2 regions of the Rossellomorea sp. LjRoot5 genome follow, and region 2 is predicted to be linked to the other one. Evidence: riboswitches for the same ligand, from Rfam matches in the RefSeq annotation. Region 2 holds a riboswitch; the other holds the start of a gene.

Region 1 (8,125 bases), 470 kb from region 2:
GCTCCTTTTTTGACCATTTCAAAGGTCGGCTCTGTATTGAAGCCTTCCAATACTTTTGTTTCTATATTTGCAGCTGCCAGATGTTCCTGTACCTTGGTGAGGTTTCCGTTACGTTTAACAGAACCTCCTCCAATAACGAGTGCGGCTTTTTTACCTTCAAAAGACCGTAACACTTCAAGTGCATTCTCTTCGAAATAAATATCGCGTGGAATGGTAAAACGACTCATAGTAAAAATAGCCTCCTTCAGTTTCATTCATTGATGATCATTTTTTAGTGAAAAAATTACCCCTGTCGTTCTTCGGAGGGCAATGGAATGTAATATTCCCATTAATTGAATGTATAAAACATCCTCGATTGCTCGCAAAGTATCTGGAAAGTTTCATAACGGACTTGTGGTAAGACAGAATTCACATACGAATGAAAAGTGAAAATCGCCATGCTACTTGCTCCAAACGTAAGATCTCTCCGTTCTTCATAAGGGTGGAAATCAACTATAAGTCTCTTTATCAACCATTGGTCTTTTTTTATGGTTGGGCAGAATAATGGGGATATTTGCTTATGTAAAATTAGTGAATTGAACGAAATGAATTTATTAGACAATGGAAAACTAATCTATAAATATCTTGATTCAAGGTCTTTAACTAGAGGGTGAGAAGATGTGAGCAGTCCAAATAACCATGCTTTTATTTGAATCGTTCAGAAGTTTTTCTAATTCAGGAATATGACATGTGGTATCGTTGGGAAGATATTTATGGCTTTTATATGAATAAACTTCCATCCCTTGGCTGGAAAATTGAATATGTCCAGTCAGCATTGGATGATAACGATGTTGAAAATGATTGGTCCGGCTTTTATTCTCGATGGAGAAAAGAAGGTTTTGACGGAGAGTTATGGATTTCATCAAATTATAATCAATTTGATGAAAAAACAGAGGTTATATTTGATAAGACTCCTATTTATCAATCAACTTCATGGATCGAAGAATTACCAAAAAACGTTTGTATCTATGAAAACTTAAACCAAGAGGATTGTGTAGTTATAGAAGATAAGACTAAGGTCAAATGAATAAAAACTCTAATAAATAAGGCAATTAATTGGGATGATGAGAAGTTACCTAATCGAGAGAAAACAAGTGTCATTAAGTTCGGGAATTTAGAAATTAAGGTGTACTACGGAAATGATAAAGAAATTTATTTTCAATCCCAGAAAGGAACAAAAATAATGAAACCAGAACCTGAATTTTTTAAACTGACAAATCTGTCACAGTAGTTCTTATCCCCATTATAAGGGGGGCTGAACAAGCAGCCGCCCTTCCTTCAATTACACAGCTAACGGGCAGGTTAGCTTAAGTACATTTCTTCACAAAGTAGAAAAGCTGATCTTCCAAAATAGGAAAATCAGCTTTTTGTTACCTATCGTCAGAATAAGATCAAAAAACACAATTAAGAGGGTGGGGTTTTACAAGCCGTTGAAGCCTTTGCTTTTTTCTGCAAGATTAGTAATCGACTCAATATCTTGTTCGGTTAATAAATCTAAAAAATACTCGCGTATTGCCATGGATACGACAGGGCGGGCATCATCCAATGCTGATTTTCCTGCCGAAGTAATGATTACCTGGACTCCTCGCTCAGTCTCTATTGGTTCCCTTGAAACAAGTCCACGTTTTTCCATCCGCGTTAAATGATGGGATAACCGACTCTTTGTCCAATCCAGCGAGTCTGCTAATTCTTGTTGGCGTAGTCTGCCTTTTCCATGGAGATCCAATCGGTCTAATATACCAAAGTCACCCTCCGATAGCCCAGTTTTCTCGAACATGTCTTTTACTACGCGTCCAAAAATGTTTTTATATGAACTTTTCCACATATGCCAAATTTGCATTGCTTCTTCACTTATCATTTTTTTATTCATAACTGGAGTATAACATTGTTGACGTATCAACCACAAGATGGTAAGGTGTATTAAGGTTGACGTGTCAACTGAAAATGGAATATAGATAAAATGTTAGAAGAATTTATCAGTAACGGCAAAAGTAGCATGCAGAAAGGAGTTTACAATGCATAATAAACGAATTGCTCTGGTTACTGGAGCAAATAAAGGGATTGGTCTTCAAATCTCAAAGGATCTTGCGGCACACGGATTCACTGTCCTTGTTGGATCACGAAATTTAGAAAAAGGAAAAAAAGCAGCAATTAGCGTTGGGGCAGATGCACTGGCCATCCAGCTTGATGTTACCGATCATCATTCTATCACCGCAGCAGTAGAAAGTATCCGTAGCGAGTTAGGTCGTCTCGACGTCCTTATCAACAATGCGGGTATATCGCATGCGGGTGAACCTGGAAGGAAGCTTGAAGAGGTAGGTAAGTCAGGCAAACCAAGTGTTGCATCTATCGAAGAAGTACGCATGGTGTTTGAGACAAACGTATTTGGTGTGATTGCTGTCACACAAGCGATGCTACCGCTTCTTCGTAAAGCACCTGCCGCACGCATAGTCAATGTATCTAGTGGTTCAGGATCGCTGACACTTAACGCTGACCCGAACAATTCGCATCGTGAAATGTTCGGTGCAGTTTATAGCCCTTCAAAGACTGCACTTAATGCCATCACGCTTGCTTTTGCTATTGAACTTGAATCAACAGGTATTAAGGTCAATGCTGCATGCCCAGGTTTTACTGCAACGGAACTTAACAATTTTGAAGGGACAGGAACCGTTCAACAGGCAGCTCGCCATCCGGTAAGCCTTGCTCTTCTTGATGAGGGCGGTCCTACAGGCACGTTTTCGAATGAGAGACGTCAACTTCCGTGGTGATAATGGGAGTCTCTCGCTAATTTTAAAAAGTTAATCATTTTTTTTTATAAATTGCAGAAGGAGTGAGTTATACAAATGGAGTATAAAAAACTTGGAAAGTCTGGATTGGATGTTTCAGAACTATGTCTTGGAAGTATGAGCTTCGGAATACCTGAACGAGGAAATGCGCCATGGTCACTAAATGAAGAAAAGAGCAAACCAATCATAAAAAAAGCCCTTGAATTAGGCATAAATTTTTTCAGTACCGCTAATATGTACTCTGACGGCACAAGTGAAGAAATTCTAGGAAGAGCATTAAAGGATTTCTCTCGCCGTGACGAAGTAGTCATTGCTACAAAAGTATTCGTTCCGATGCGTAAAGGTCCAAATGCAATGGGGCTTTCCCGCAAATCGATTATGACGGAAGTTGATAATAGTCTAAAACGCTTGGGTACGGACTACGTCGATTTGTATCAAATCCATCGATGGGATCCTAACATACCGATTGAAGAGACAATGGAGACTCTACATGATCTAGTTAAGAAAGGCAAGGTAAGGTATATCGGAGCATCCTCCATGTCAGCTTGGCAGTTCGCAAAAGCTCAACATGTAGCAGAACGCAACGGTTGGACTCGGTTCATTTCTATGGAAAATAGACTTAACTTGCTTTATCGAGAGGAAGAAAGAGAAATGTTGCCTTTTTGTAAAGATGATGGAGTTGGCGTGACACCATATCTACCTTTTGCTGCAGGTCGCTTAACCCGAGAGTGGAATGAGCAGACCTTTCGATCAGAGAATGACCAAGTAGCTAAGGCCCTGTTTATAAAGACAGAAGAAGCCGATCGCAAATTGGCGGAAAGAGTCGCAGAGGTTGCTGCGAATCGAGGCATTCCACGCGCACAGGTCGCACTTGCATGGTTGTTACAAAAGGAAGAAGTCACAGCACCAATCATTGGGGCGACCAAGATAAGCCATCTCGAAGATGCAGTGTCCTCCTTATCAGTCAGATTGACATCTGAAGAGATTAAGAGTTTAGAAGAACTTTATGTACCACATCCATTGGTATAAATAGTTGAAGATCAAATTAAAATAAGACCACACATTTTGGATATGTCTCATATGTGTGGTTTTTTTACTATCAAGCAATGCATTCCTCTAACCAAAAGTCATATTTTCAATTCCTTAAATTAGTGTTGAAAGTTGAAATTATTATATGATCTTATTTTTGATTCCCGTTAATATTTGCTTCAAATAAATCAATGATTTCCAAGAATCTCTCAGCCTCTCTAAATGTATGATCAGCTAAAAGGGGGTGAATATTGCTTTTAATACGACATGCCTCAATTAATTCTCTTGCTGTTTTCTTAAAATCTCTTAACGAAACCACTGAGACTCTGTTTTGATCCAAGAACTGATCCAGTAATGGTTCAGTCTCTGATTGATGACGCATAGAATCTAAATCAACTGCCTGAAACATTAGCTGATCAAAATCATGGCTGAATTCTCTGGCCTGTTCAACCAACTGCCTTTCTGAAGGATCTAAAAGATGCCCGATGAACTTGGCGTGGTCAGCCATAATTTTTAAAAAGAATACATTTTCCTGGATTACATCATCCGGTGTAGGTGCGAGCCTGCCTTCATTTAGTTCCTTTAATCGATTAGCAAAGTAGGCAGCCTCCCTACTTGTATGATCAATTAACAGGGGGAAATTATTATGCCTGATTTCACATCTAAGGGTTAACCCTAATATCTTTCGTTTATAACCCCATATAGCAGCAGCTGCTTGGTAAACCTCGCTATTGAATGCTTGAACCTGACGTAATTCAGAATTTAACGTGAATCTAGATAATTTTTCTTCTATCTTTTTAAATAAAGTGATGAACTGTTTAGCTTCTTCAATTAGTTGTGATTGCTCATAGGTGAAACCCAAACTTAAAAATAAGGCATGTTCTTTCATTATCCTGGACCAGAATCTAATTTCATCCAACGATCTTGCAACGAATGGATTTGTCATGAAATCCTCCTCTTATTTGAATATTCCTTTCAATATACGTGTTGTAACGTTGTCTTATTCCAGATGAACCGTTTGAAAAGATTTGTGTAGGAATGGATTTTTTTCGTGAGAACGTATCGGATTTTGTGTCACCACAAAAGTATCTGCCGAGGAAAATCTGTGCTTTTTGCAGCAAAATTTTATCGTCTGAACTTTTTTGTCGATCTTCAATTTGCTTCTCTTTGAAAAGCGTAAAATAGCGCTACAACTAGTTAAAGACAGGCTAAAGTAACCAATTTGATGATGTCCTCCTTAATGAAATTTTTTCAAAAACAGGATTGACAACCCAACTGAAATCCTTTACCATTACCCTAATGCATAAACGCATCATAACTTTAACTTAATAAAGCGATATCTTCTTATCAAGAGAGGTGGAGGGACTGGCCCTGCGATACCTCGGCAACGGGTTCTTATGAATACCGTGCCAATTCCATCAAGTCATATGACTTGAAAGATGAGAAGAGCGGGACATATACATATTTTTGTGCCTCTCTTCTTATGAAGGGGGGCACTTTTTATTTTCAGGCATGTCCTTAAATCCAGGCATCAGGAAGAATACATAGGGAAAGGAGCAAGTCCTATATGATCAGAGTTCAGAATGTTACGAAAGTTTTTGAGACGAAGGATGGCCCCTTCACCGCTTTGAGGGATGTTTCCTTTGAAGTGAAGAAGGGAGAGATTTATGGTGTGATCGGATTCAGTGGGGCAGGAAAAAGCACGCTTGTCCGCTGTCTCAATTTTTTAGAAAAACCATCTTCGGGTGATATTTTCATAGAGGGGCGCAGCCTGAAGGACCAATCGGCCATCGATCTGAGGAAAGAGCGGCACCGCATCGGGATGATTTTTCAGCACTTCAATCTGTTTCAATCCCGGACGGTGGCGGGGAATATCGCCTATCCTCTGAAACTGGCAAAATGGCCGAAAGATAAAATCAACAAAAGAGTAAAGGAGTTGCTTGCATTTGTCGGGCTTGAAGACAAAGCGAAACATTATCCCGATGAACTATCAGGAGGGCAGAAGCAAAGGGTGGGGATAGCAAGGGCCCTGGCGACGTCGCCTTCGATTCTGCTCTGTGATGAAGCCACATCAGCACTGGATCCTCAGACGACGGAATCGATTCTGAATTTATTAAAGAGAATCAATGCGGAGTATGGCATTACGATTGTGATGATCACCCACGAAATGGGGGTCATCCGGGAAATCTGTGATAAGGTCGCGGTCATGGAAAATGGAGAAATCGTGGAAGAGGGAAGCGTCTTCGATATCTTCTCCAACCCGCAGACCCGGACGACGAGAAACTTTGTGAAGAGTGTCATGAATGATCAGCTGCCGGCATCGGTTCTTGATAAATTGAATGACAGCAAAGAAGGACGCATCTGCCGTCTCATTTTCAAAGGGGATTCAACGGGCACGCCGATCCTTTCCGAAACGGCAAAGAAATTCAATGCCCATATCAATGTATTGTTCGGACAGATCACGGAACTTCAGGGCAAGCCGTTCGGTAATCTCATCGTACAGATCATCGGCAGCAAGAACGAAACGGAAGAAATCCTGGAATATTGGAAGAACAGATTATTCGTAAGCGAGGTGGAGAAGCGTGCAAGTTAACTGGGAATTATTCTGGCCACGAATTATAGAAGCGACATGGGATACATTGGCGATGGTGTCATTCTCCCTCCTGTTTGCAACGTTGATCGGACTTCCCCTCGGCATCATCGTCGTGGTGACGAGGAAGGGGCACTTACTCGAACATAAAGCCGTCTTTTCAGTACTCAGCAGCATCATCAACGTGTTTCGTTCGATCCCATTCATCATCTTGATGGTGGCGATCATCCCTTTTACAAGATTGGTAGTGGGCACTTCGATCGGAACGGCGGCAGCCGTCGTACCGCTTGTCGTATTTGCGGCACCGTATATTGCAAGACTGGTAGAGAGCTCGCTCCTTGAAGTGGAACCGGGTGTCATTGAAGCGGCGGAGTCCATGGGGGCAGGGCCGTGGCAGATCATCTTCGGGATCCTCATTCCTGAAGCATTGAGCACACTGGTCCTGAATATCACAATCGCGACCATCGGACTTGTCGGGGCATCGGCCATGGCCGGGGCAGTCGGAGGCGGTGGCCTCGGGGATCTCGCCATTGCTTACGGATATCAGCGATTTGAAACATCCGTCATGATTGTGACTGTCATCATTTTAGTCGTGATGGTGCAGGGACTTCAGACAGCAGGAAATACATTATCAAAAATCATCAGGAGACGATAGGAGAGAGGAATATGAAAAAATCAATCAGCCTGGCAAGTATCGCGATTCTATTATTTACCCTACTATTGAGCGGATGCTCGGGAAACAGTGCATCCGGCTCTGGAGAAAAAGAAGTCGTGAAAGTCGGAGTGAATGGATCCGGGGTGCCGATTTGGGAGTATATGAAAGAGAAAGCAGCGAAGGAAGGGATTGACATCGAGATTGTGGAGTTTGCCGATTACGTGAGACCGAACCAGGCGCTGGCCGATGGGGATATCGACCTGAACGCCTTCCAGACGATTTCGTATTTTGACTCTTTCGTTGAAGAACATAATCTGGACCTTGTACCAATCGGCTCGACGATCATCGCGCCGATGGGCATCTATTCGGAAAAATATAAATCGGTAGAAGACTTACCGAAAGGAAGCAAGGTAGCCGTCCCTCAAGAGGCGACGAACCTCGGCCGTGCCCTTCTCTTACTGGAAGAAGCAGGTTTGATACAACTGAAAGAAGGATTTGATCAGTCACAGGGTCTCGAAGCCATCAAAGAAAACCCGAAAAACCTTGAATTCACACCGGTCGTTGCTGCCCAGACACCGAGGGTACTGCCGGATGTTGCGGCATCGATCATCAATAATGGTGTGGCGGTGGAAGCAGGACTCGTCCCGGTCGATGACAGCATCTATATCGAAGGAGCGGAATCCAAGCCGTTCATCAATATCATTGCGGCCCAGGAAAAAGATAAAGACAATAAGACTTATAAAAAAATCGTTGAGCTCTATCAGCAAGATGACGTAGCGGAACATATCAAGAAATCATACAAAGATTCCCTGATCCCGACATTCGTGCCGGTCAGTGAATTGCATTAGGAGGGAAAAGAGATGAGTCAACCAGCAGTGATTGCAGATCGTAAAAACAATATCGTCTCAGCAGTCGATCAATTGGCGGTGAAACTCGTGTCGACCAGCCATCAGATCCACGACAAACCTGAAATCGGAAACGAAGAGTTTTTTGCTTCAGAGACCTTGACCACCCTCCTTGAAGCCA
Region 2 (8,125 bases):
TCATCCGAAAGGGCAAGATGGGTCTTATATCCATGAAAAGAATGGTCTTCAGATTTGTGTCCGACTCTCGCATCAGGATCCGTTGAAAAATGGGTATTATACTTACTATCTTCAACGGCTTCCTTTAAAACGTTAAGCTTTTCCTTCACGGATGGGACTTTTGCAATTTGTGGAGATCGTTCAACCACAGACACTAACTGTTCGGTGTATGTAAGTTCTTCTTGGTAGCCCCCGTCAACTGGTTTACTAGGGAAACTTTCTTTCATTTTCTCATCATATTGGTAAATCGTCTTACGAAGCTTTTTGGACAATTCTTGTAAGTATTGTGTAGCTGATTTTGAGTTATATCGAGAACTAGTATGAGTGGCGTCTAGGATAATGGATTTTCCTAATAAAAGATTGTGCTCAAGGGCTATTTCTACCGTCTTTCCGATTAGTAAATCAAGTAATTTCATATCCTTAATACGCAGTCTTCGAAATTTAGTAAGAGAACTTGGGTCAATTACAGGCTCCTCAGGAGCGAGATCTAGAAAGTATTTAAATGACAAATCGTATCGAGAGCGTTCGACAACATCGACATCTGATAAGTCATAAAACACTTTCAGTAAGAGGTATTTAAACATTCGAATAGGTGGAATGGCGTTTCTACCATTATCAATACTATAATTTTTTTTAAGTTCATCCAGTATAAAGGAGAAGTCAACGAGTTCTTTCGTTTGTCGCAGTAGGTTATCTTTTGGAACTACGAGGTTGTACAACTCGTAATATGGACTTAAAACTAATTCTTCTTGTTTTGATAACATTGAGAACACCACCTATTCACTAATACTTTAATTATAAAATAAAACAGTCAGACAATCCTCATTTTCATGAAGATTGTCTGACTGAAATTAGACTTTTTCAGTGGCCTCAGCGAAAGCTGTGAGGAGGCTCGCCTTCCGCCCGAGGAAAGCGAAGTCTTGCACGGAAATCAATAGCGGTGTAACAAGTAGTCCCCACTATGTTCGTCTTTAGAGGAAATGGATTAGAATATGTCCCAGCCTCTTTCCTATTGTTATTCGGTTACGGGTACAACGGCTCCATCCCATTCTTCTTTGATGAAGTCCTGGATTTCTTTTGAGCGCAGGGCTTTGACCAGTTCTTTTATTTCTTTTTTGTTTTCGTCGCCTTTATTCACAGCTATTACGTTCACATACGGGGAGTTGCTGTCTTCGATGGCGATAGAGTCTTCAAGGGGTTTCAAGCCTGCATCTATGGCATAGTTGGAGTTGATCACAACTGCGTCCCCTTCTTCGTTTTCATACATTTGCGGAAGGAGGGCCGCTTCGTACTCATAATCGAATTTCAGTTTTTTTGGATTTTCTTTGATATCTTCCAGCTGAGCCTGTGTATTTTCAACGCCGTCCTTTAACGTAATCAGACCCTTTTTCTCTAATAATGTAAGGATGCGGCCATGATCGGATACGGAATTACTCATCAAGATCGTGGCACCTTCAGGAAGGTCCTCAAGAGATTTATACTTTTTGGAATACACGCCGATCGGCTCAATATGAATTCCGCCTGCATTGACGAAATCATATTCATTCTCTTTCATCTGCAAGTCCATGTAAGGGACGGTTTGGAAATAGTTCGCATCCAAATCACCATTATCCAAGTCTTTATTCGGAAGGATATAGTCTTGATACGTTTCAATTTGCAAGTCGATTCCCTTATCTTCCAGAATCGGTTTCACTTTTTCTAGGATTTCTGCATGGGGAACATTTGAAGCTCCTACCACTAACTCCTTCTCGTCTCCGCTTCCGGATCCGGAATCACTCCCGCATGCTGCCAATCCAAAGATACTTGTTGCTGCTACCATTCCTGCTAACCATTTTTTCATCTTTTTTCTCTCCTCTTATCGTTTGTCTAATTTATTTGTGAAGTAGTCTCCAATGATTTGAATTGCGAATACAACGATTAAAATCATAATTGTCGCGGCAAGGGTTACATCCTCCCTGCTCCGTTGAAAACCATCGAGGTAAGCGAGGTTTCCCAATCCCCCGGCACCGATGACACCTGCCATTGCCGTGTACCCTACCAGGGCGATGGCTGTTACCGTGATACCTGAAACCAAAGCCGGAAGAGATTCGGGAATAAGCACTTTCCATATGATTGTGCTTGTCTTCGCTCCCATCGCTTTCGCCGCTTCGATGACGCCTTTGTTCACTTCTCTTAATGCGATTTCAACCATGCGTGCGTAAAACGGTGCTGCTCCGATGATCAGGGCGGGAAGGGCCGCGTTCGCCCCACGGATGGTATCCAATAAGAATTTTGTAAATGGAATCAGTAATACAATCAGGATAATGAACGGAATCGAACGGAATACATTGACCACTGCACTGGTCACGGTATAAGTAAGCTTGTTTTCCCATAAATTTTCCTTGGATGTAAGAAATAACAGGATTCCAAGAATCAGTCCTACTACGAAGGTAATCAGGACTGACATCCCCGTCATATAAAGGGTTTCAACAGTCGCTTCCCACATCTTCTCCCAGTCCACATTCGGAAATAAATTTTCTATCATCCTCGGATCACCTCCACTTTGACCATCTGTTTCTCAGCGAAGGCAACGGCTGCCTGAATCGTCTCTTCGTTTCCATCAAGGTGGACGAATAGCGTACCATAAGCCCCTTTTTGCGTTTGGGAAATCTGTCCTTGAAGGATATTGACATCCAGGTCGAATCTTCGGATCAAGCTGGTAATGAGCGGTTGCTCAGTCGATTCACCAACGAAGGTGAATTTCAGTACTTTTCCTTTAGGATACTGAGCTAAGAGGTGATCGATCGTTTCCCCTGTTTCTTCCACTTGAGATACTTCTCTCACAAATCGCTTCGTCACCTGCTCTTTGGGATTTCTGAACACCTCAAGAACATCCCCAAGCTCTACCACCTTCCCTTGTTCCATGACCGCCACACGATAACAGATTTTTTTGATCACATGCATTTCATGGGTGATCAGGACGATGGTCAGGCCTAAACGTTTATTAATATCCACCAATAAATCAAGGATGGAATCGGTTGTTTGCGGATCTAAAGCAGAGGTGGCTTCGTCACAAAGCAGGACGTTGGGATTATTTGCAAGGGACCTCGCAATACCGACCCTCTGCTTCTGTCCACCGCTCAACTGGGACGGATATGCGTCCCCTCTTCCATCTAATCCAACCAGTTCCAATAATTCGTTGGCTCTTCTCATTCTCTCTTTCTTGGAAACTCCAGCGATTTCTAAAGGAAACTGGATATTTTCAAGTACCGTGCGTGACCACAGGAGATTGAAATGCTGAAAAATCATCCCTATTGACTGCCTCGCCTGCCGAAGATGTTTTCCTTTCACTTGGGAAACGATCTGCCCATTCACATTCACGGTTCCATTTGTGGGAACTTCAAGTCCATTGAGCATCCGGATCAACGTACTCTTACCTGCCCCACTATAGCCAATCACTCCAAAAATTTCTCCTTGGGCAATGTCGATGTTGACGCCATCAACGGCTGAAATAGGTCCTGATTTTGATTGAAAGATTTTTTTCACATTTGAAATGGTAATCATGCTGTCTCCACCTTCTTTCCGAGTAAAACGACATTTTTAATTAGAATTAAAATTACGCTTGCCATTCACACAGCCTTTACGCAAACAATAAAAAATGCCTTCCTGCGATAAGCAGAAAGGCATAATCATATATAGGACTATCCTTTCTCTCATCTTTCAAAGCAAAAGCTTTGAGTGAATTGGCACCATTTCAATTTTCATTGACGGTTGCCGGGCTTCATAGGGCACGTCCCTCCACCTCTCTAAATAAGAGTAAAGTATCAATTTATTTAATTTTTTGAATTGTTAAAGACTCTGAAAATTTGCTACATGGAAGATTCTATCATCGAAAATAGAAGTGTGTCAATTCTTTTTTCTCTTTTTTTCATACTTGAACCGGTTCCTTGACCCTGGACCTCGTCAGCCACAGGACAGACTCGACAAATAACAGCTGACGGTATCCTCCTCTGACTTTCAGGATGTCGTTTTCGATCAGTTGAGACAATCGTTCTTCTCCTGAAAGTAGGGATAGCATGTCCTTCTCTTTTCCCTCAATGACAAAATGGGATTCCCCACTACCATCAGTCAATACAGCACAACCTCCGCTTGAAATGGATATCCCGTATAGGTCCTTTTCACAATGAAATTGAAGAATAAATGGGCTGTCTGGAAACAAGAGTCTTAAGTGATACCTAGAATGACACTGATCTACTAATTCCTCTAAATATATTCGCATGAATACACCCTCCCAGTGAAACTTCTATATAGTATCAATTCCACTTTTAGGTATTTTTCCCTTTTAGACATTCTCGACATGTTTTGAATGAGTGTATCTTATTTGTCGAACAGTAAGAATTTGGGTGATGACCAGTCAAAAAGTGAGCGGATTCGAAACATTTCCCAAGAAATATGTCCTCGTTTGTAGAAAGAAAATCCACAAAAAATAAAAAGACCTTATCTAAAAAGGTCTCTTATCCCCACTAGCTGTTTTGGATTTTGTTGATGGTTTCGTATAGGAATGGTACGGATTGAAAGGCATAGATTCTCTCCATTTCCTGTCCATCTTTAAATAAGAGAAGGCAGGGGACGCTTTCTATGGATTGTTCTTCGGCGAATTGGGGCAGATAGTTCAGGTTCGCCTTCACAAAATGAAATGACTGGGGGAGTTTCTCGACCACTTCCAACATTTTACCCGCGACCTGACATGTACCACACATCGGTGTATATAGATAAACGGCTACAAACGTATGGTATTCGATCGATTGGTTTAATTCTTCTGTCTGGCTTACCTCCAACAAAACTAAATCATCCTTTTTCCTAGATATTCTTTATGCACATCGATATTCGCACCTATGAGAATGGATGCAAGATGATATTCCGGGGCTGCGGCCACTTCCTTATACATCCGGTCGATATAAAGGTGTCCCGCTTCAGGGAATTCACGCTTAAACTGTTTACGTAATTTTTCCCCCGCATCATCCGCATCGACGAGGATGTACACATCCCTTTCAAACAGCTCATCGATGAGTTCGTCCATTTTTGTAATACTGATCGTTCCATTCGTGCAAATAATTTGAATCGGTTCTTTGATTATATCTCTTACTTTCCGCTTGTCGGTAGTACCTTCGACAATGATTACTTTTTCGTCAAGTTCCATCATGATCATCACCTTATCTTTCAGAAATAAGATTAGGATAGTATATTCAGATAACAAGAGATGATGTCCACTTTCTACTTATATTTTCTCATGTTTACAAAAAATAGTGCAAGTGGTTTGTTTCATTGCTTATAGAAATGGTGCCAGATCCATACACGAATCCGGCACCGCGGTCATCCTTAACACCATCCACCTTCGTCACAATCCGTGTACCTTGCATCATGGCCTTCGGTGGAAGTATAGTTCTGATAAATTTTATTTTCTTTTGCTTCGAAGTTCGGTTCCATTGTCAGTCCATCAAGGGGCAGGGACATTTTGCCGATTGACTGATCATCGAGAAATAATTCGACTTCACCATTTTTAATTCTGCCTGTCACCCTGCTTGTGACATCTAATTTCTTTGGTTCAAGTACCATACGTATTCATCCTTTCTTTTTACGCATACACATATAATGCCCAAAAAGAAAAACAAAACACCTTGAGAAATCCTCAAGGTGTCCGGGTGGAAATTATCCTTCATTAATCATTTTATCATACTCTTCAGCTGTCATCAGCTTGTCTACTTCTCCAGCATCTGTTGGTTCCACAACGACCATCCATGCTTTTTCATAAGGTGATTCGTTCACGAATTCAGGGCTGTCGGACAGCTCTTCATTCACTTCGACAACCTTACCGGAAACAGGTGCGTATAGCTCAGAAACGGTCTTTACCGATTCAACACTGCCGAAAGGCTCGTCCGCTTTGATTTCATCTCCAACTTCAGGTAACTCGACGAATACGATATCGCCCAGCTCAGATTGTGCAAATGATGTGATTCCTACGCGTACATTTTCCCCTTCAACTTTGACCCACTCGTGTTCTTCTGAATAACGAAGTTCTTTCGGTGTACTCATTCTCTATCCCTCCAAATGCTAGTTATACAACCTAATATTGACACACTTTTCATCGAAAAAGCAAGAAAACTCAGTGTGAATGATGAAACTTTTTCATCGGAAATCACTTACCCATTTTTACTTCCAGGTTTCCTCGAACGTTTCTTCTTTAAAACCTACGGTCACCTTGCTTCCATCCGTTGTGATCGGACGTTTGATCAGCATCCCGTCTGAGGAAAGGATTTCTAATAATTCATCATCAGAAGCTGAATTCACTTTATTTTTCAAGCCAAGTTCGCGATACTTTTTGCCACTTGTATTGAAAAACTTCTTTAGAGGGTATCCGCTCTTTTCATACAGATTTTCAAGCTCCATTTTTGACGGGGGATTTTCTACAATATGTATTTCATCTATGGAAAGACCATGGTCCTCCAGCCACTTTTTTGCTTTCTTGCATGTACCGCAATTTGGATAAGAATAAAAAGTCAATGACATCATTGCACCACCTTTCCTGGTAGGTACCGGATAGGGTATGTTTCCCATCCGGTCACCGTGAATCTATTTCTTACATTCGACAATATCCGTTAGTATCCTTCTTTTCCGGAACATTACTCACATTGTTTTTCAACGGTTTTAACCAATTCTTTGAGGAGGACGGTTGCGTTGTCCAGCTCAAGAGAATAGAAACGCTGTGTTCCTTTTTGCTCCAGTGATACTAGCTGCTGATCTCTCAGGATCTTTAGGTGATGGGAAACAGCAGGTCTGGATAATGTCAGATTTTCAGTTATCTGATTGACCGTAAGAGGTTCTTGTTCGGCAAGAAGTAAAATTATGTCCTGACGATAAGGATCACTCAGCGCTTGAAATAATGGAATACAAGCACGGAATGTATCGATTGCTTTTTGACCCATAGCCTTCTCCCTTCCACTCATTCACATTCAATTATACCCGTTCCTGTACCTTCCGAACAATATTCGTGACCATTTTACGCGGCATGAATCGAATCGCCTGAGTCAGTATCCGGTTTTTCATACCTGGGACGATCACTACTTTGTCCTTTGTCATCATTTGTTTATATCCTTCTTCCACGACATCTTCCACACTCATCACACCCGACTGGAAGAGCTTAGAGGACTGAAGTTCAGCCGCATCACTGAATCCTGTTTTGGTGGCACCGGGGCAAAGAGCCGTCACTTTGACCCCATGTTTGGCCCACTCATTGGCCAAAGCTTCCGAGAAAGACAGGACATACGCTTTTGTTGCATAGTAAACGGCCATCAATGGTCCGGGTTGAAATGCTGCTGTTGAGGCAACATTTAATATACGGCCATTCTTCCTGCTCACCATTTCCTTCCCAATATACTTGCTCAGCTCTGTCAGGGCCGTGATATTCACTTGGATCATATCCAGCTCTTTGGAAAGTTCCGTTTCCTCAAACTCCCCGAATAAACCGAACCCGGCATTATTGATGAGAATATCGACTCTGATTCCTTGTGCTTTGATTTCACCGTAAAGCTTCTTTGAGGCTTGTGGTTTCGAAAGATCAGAAATAAACACGTGCGCTTCCACCCCGTATTTATTCATGATTTCTTGTGATAAAGCCAGCAGCTTTTCCTCACTTCTGGCTACTAAAATCACATCATGTCCAGAGCCAGCAAACTTATGGCAGAAATTCAGGCCGATACCACTTGAAGCACCAGTTATTAAAACAGTCTTATTCATCTATCCTTACCACCTTTCCTTATATGTTTAAACGATTAAACATTTAAACATATAATAATCCACAGTACGATTGATGTCAAGTTGCAAATCGAAATAAAGGGACGGACCTCCGAATCGGAGGTCCGTCCCTGCTTTACTTACAGTGCATATTTTTCTACATCGATCAGCTTTTCTGATGCTTCACGCTTCACTGCGATCACGTTGATCGGTGTGTGGCGTGTGAACTTACGAAGAGCTGACAGCATCATGCGCAGTGTGTCACCAGTTTCGGTTGCCACAAGCGTTTCTTTTGCATGCTGTTCAATTTCGTTGA

Evidence for each region. A riboswitch is a leader RNA that binds a small molecule or an ion and turns the genes downstream of it on or off. The one in region 2 is predicted to bind S-adenosylmethionine.
Region 1: it holds a riboswitch for S-adenosylmethionine, as region 2 does, so the genes downstream of both, ACSQ2E_RS06010 (methionine ABC transporter ATP-binding protein) here and ACSQ2E_RS03555 (methionine ABC transporter ATP-binding protein) in region 2, are expected to answer to the same signal.

What each region holds. Positions count from the first base shown of each region.
Region 1 is NZ_CAXUQN020000001.1:1,184,327-1,192,451, forward strand. It holds gene ACSQ2E_RS05980 (iron-containing alcohol dehydrogenase) at 1-227, opposite strand, end outside; gene ACSQ2E_RS05985 (hypothetical protein) at 728-1,066, shown strand; gene ACSQ2E_RS05990 (MarR family winged helix-turn-helix transcriptional regulator) at 1,460-1,909, opposite strand; gene ACSQ2E_RS05995 (SDR family oxidoreductase) at 2,055-2,807, shown strand; gene ACSQ2E_RS06000 (aldo/keto reductase) at 2,883-3,854, shown strand; gene ACSQ2E_RS06005 (DUF2935 domain-containing protein) at 4,006-4,800, opposite strand; SAM riboswitch class I at 5,196-5,300, shown strand; gene ACSQ2E_RS06010 (methionine ABC transporter ATP-binding protein) at 5,422-6,447, shown strand; gene ACSQ2E_RS06015 (methionine ABC transporter permease) at 6,437-7,099, shown strand; gene ACSQ2E_RS06020 (MetQ/NlpA family ABC transporter substrate-binding protein) at 7,111-7,947, shown strand; gene ACSQ2E_RS06025 (M20 family metallopeptidase) at 7,960-8,125, shown strand, end outside.
Region 2 is NZ_CAXUQN020000001.1:718,673-726,797, reverse strand. It holds gene ACSQ2E_RS03570 (IS1182 family transposase) at 1-803, opposite strand, end outside; gene ACSQ2E_RS03565 (MetQ/NlpA family ABC transporter substrate-binding protein) at 1,055-1,879, opposite strand; gene ACSQ2E_RS03560 (methionine ABC transporter permease) at 1,895-2,563, opposite strand; gene ACSQ2E_RS03555 (methionine ABC transporter ATP-binding protein) at 2,560-3,582, opposite strand; SAM riboswitch class I at 3,729-3,835, opposite strand; gene ACSQ2E_RS03550 (SCP2 sterol-binding domain-containing protein) at 3,947-4,297, opposite strand; gene ACSQ2E_RS03545 (thioredoxin family protein) at 4,542-4,856, opposite strand; gene ACSQ2E_RS03540 (toprim domain-containing protein) at 4,862-5,221, opposite strand; gene ACSQ2E_RS03535 (YusG family protein) at 5,398-5,634, opposite strand; gene gcvH (glycine cleavage system protein GcvH) at 5,728-6,111, opposite strand; gene ACSQ2E_RS03525 (arsenate reductase family protein) at 6,229-6,585, opposite strand; gene ACSQ2E_RS03520 (ArsR/SmtB family transcription factor) at 6,699-7,001, opposite strand; gene ACSQ2E_RS03515 (SDR family NAD(P)-dependent oxidoreductase) at 7,033-7,812, opposite strand; gene ACSQ2E_RS03510 (acyl-CoA dehydrogenase family protein) at 7,950-8,125, opposite strand, start outside.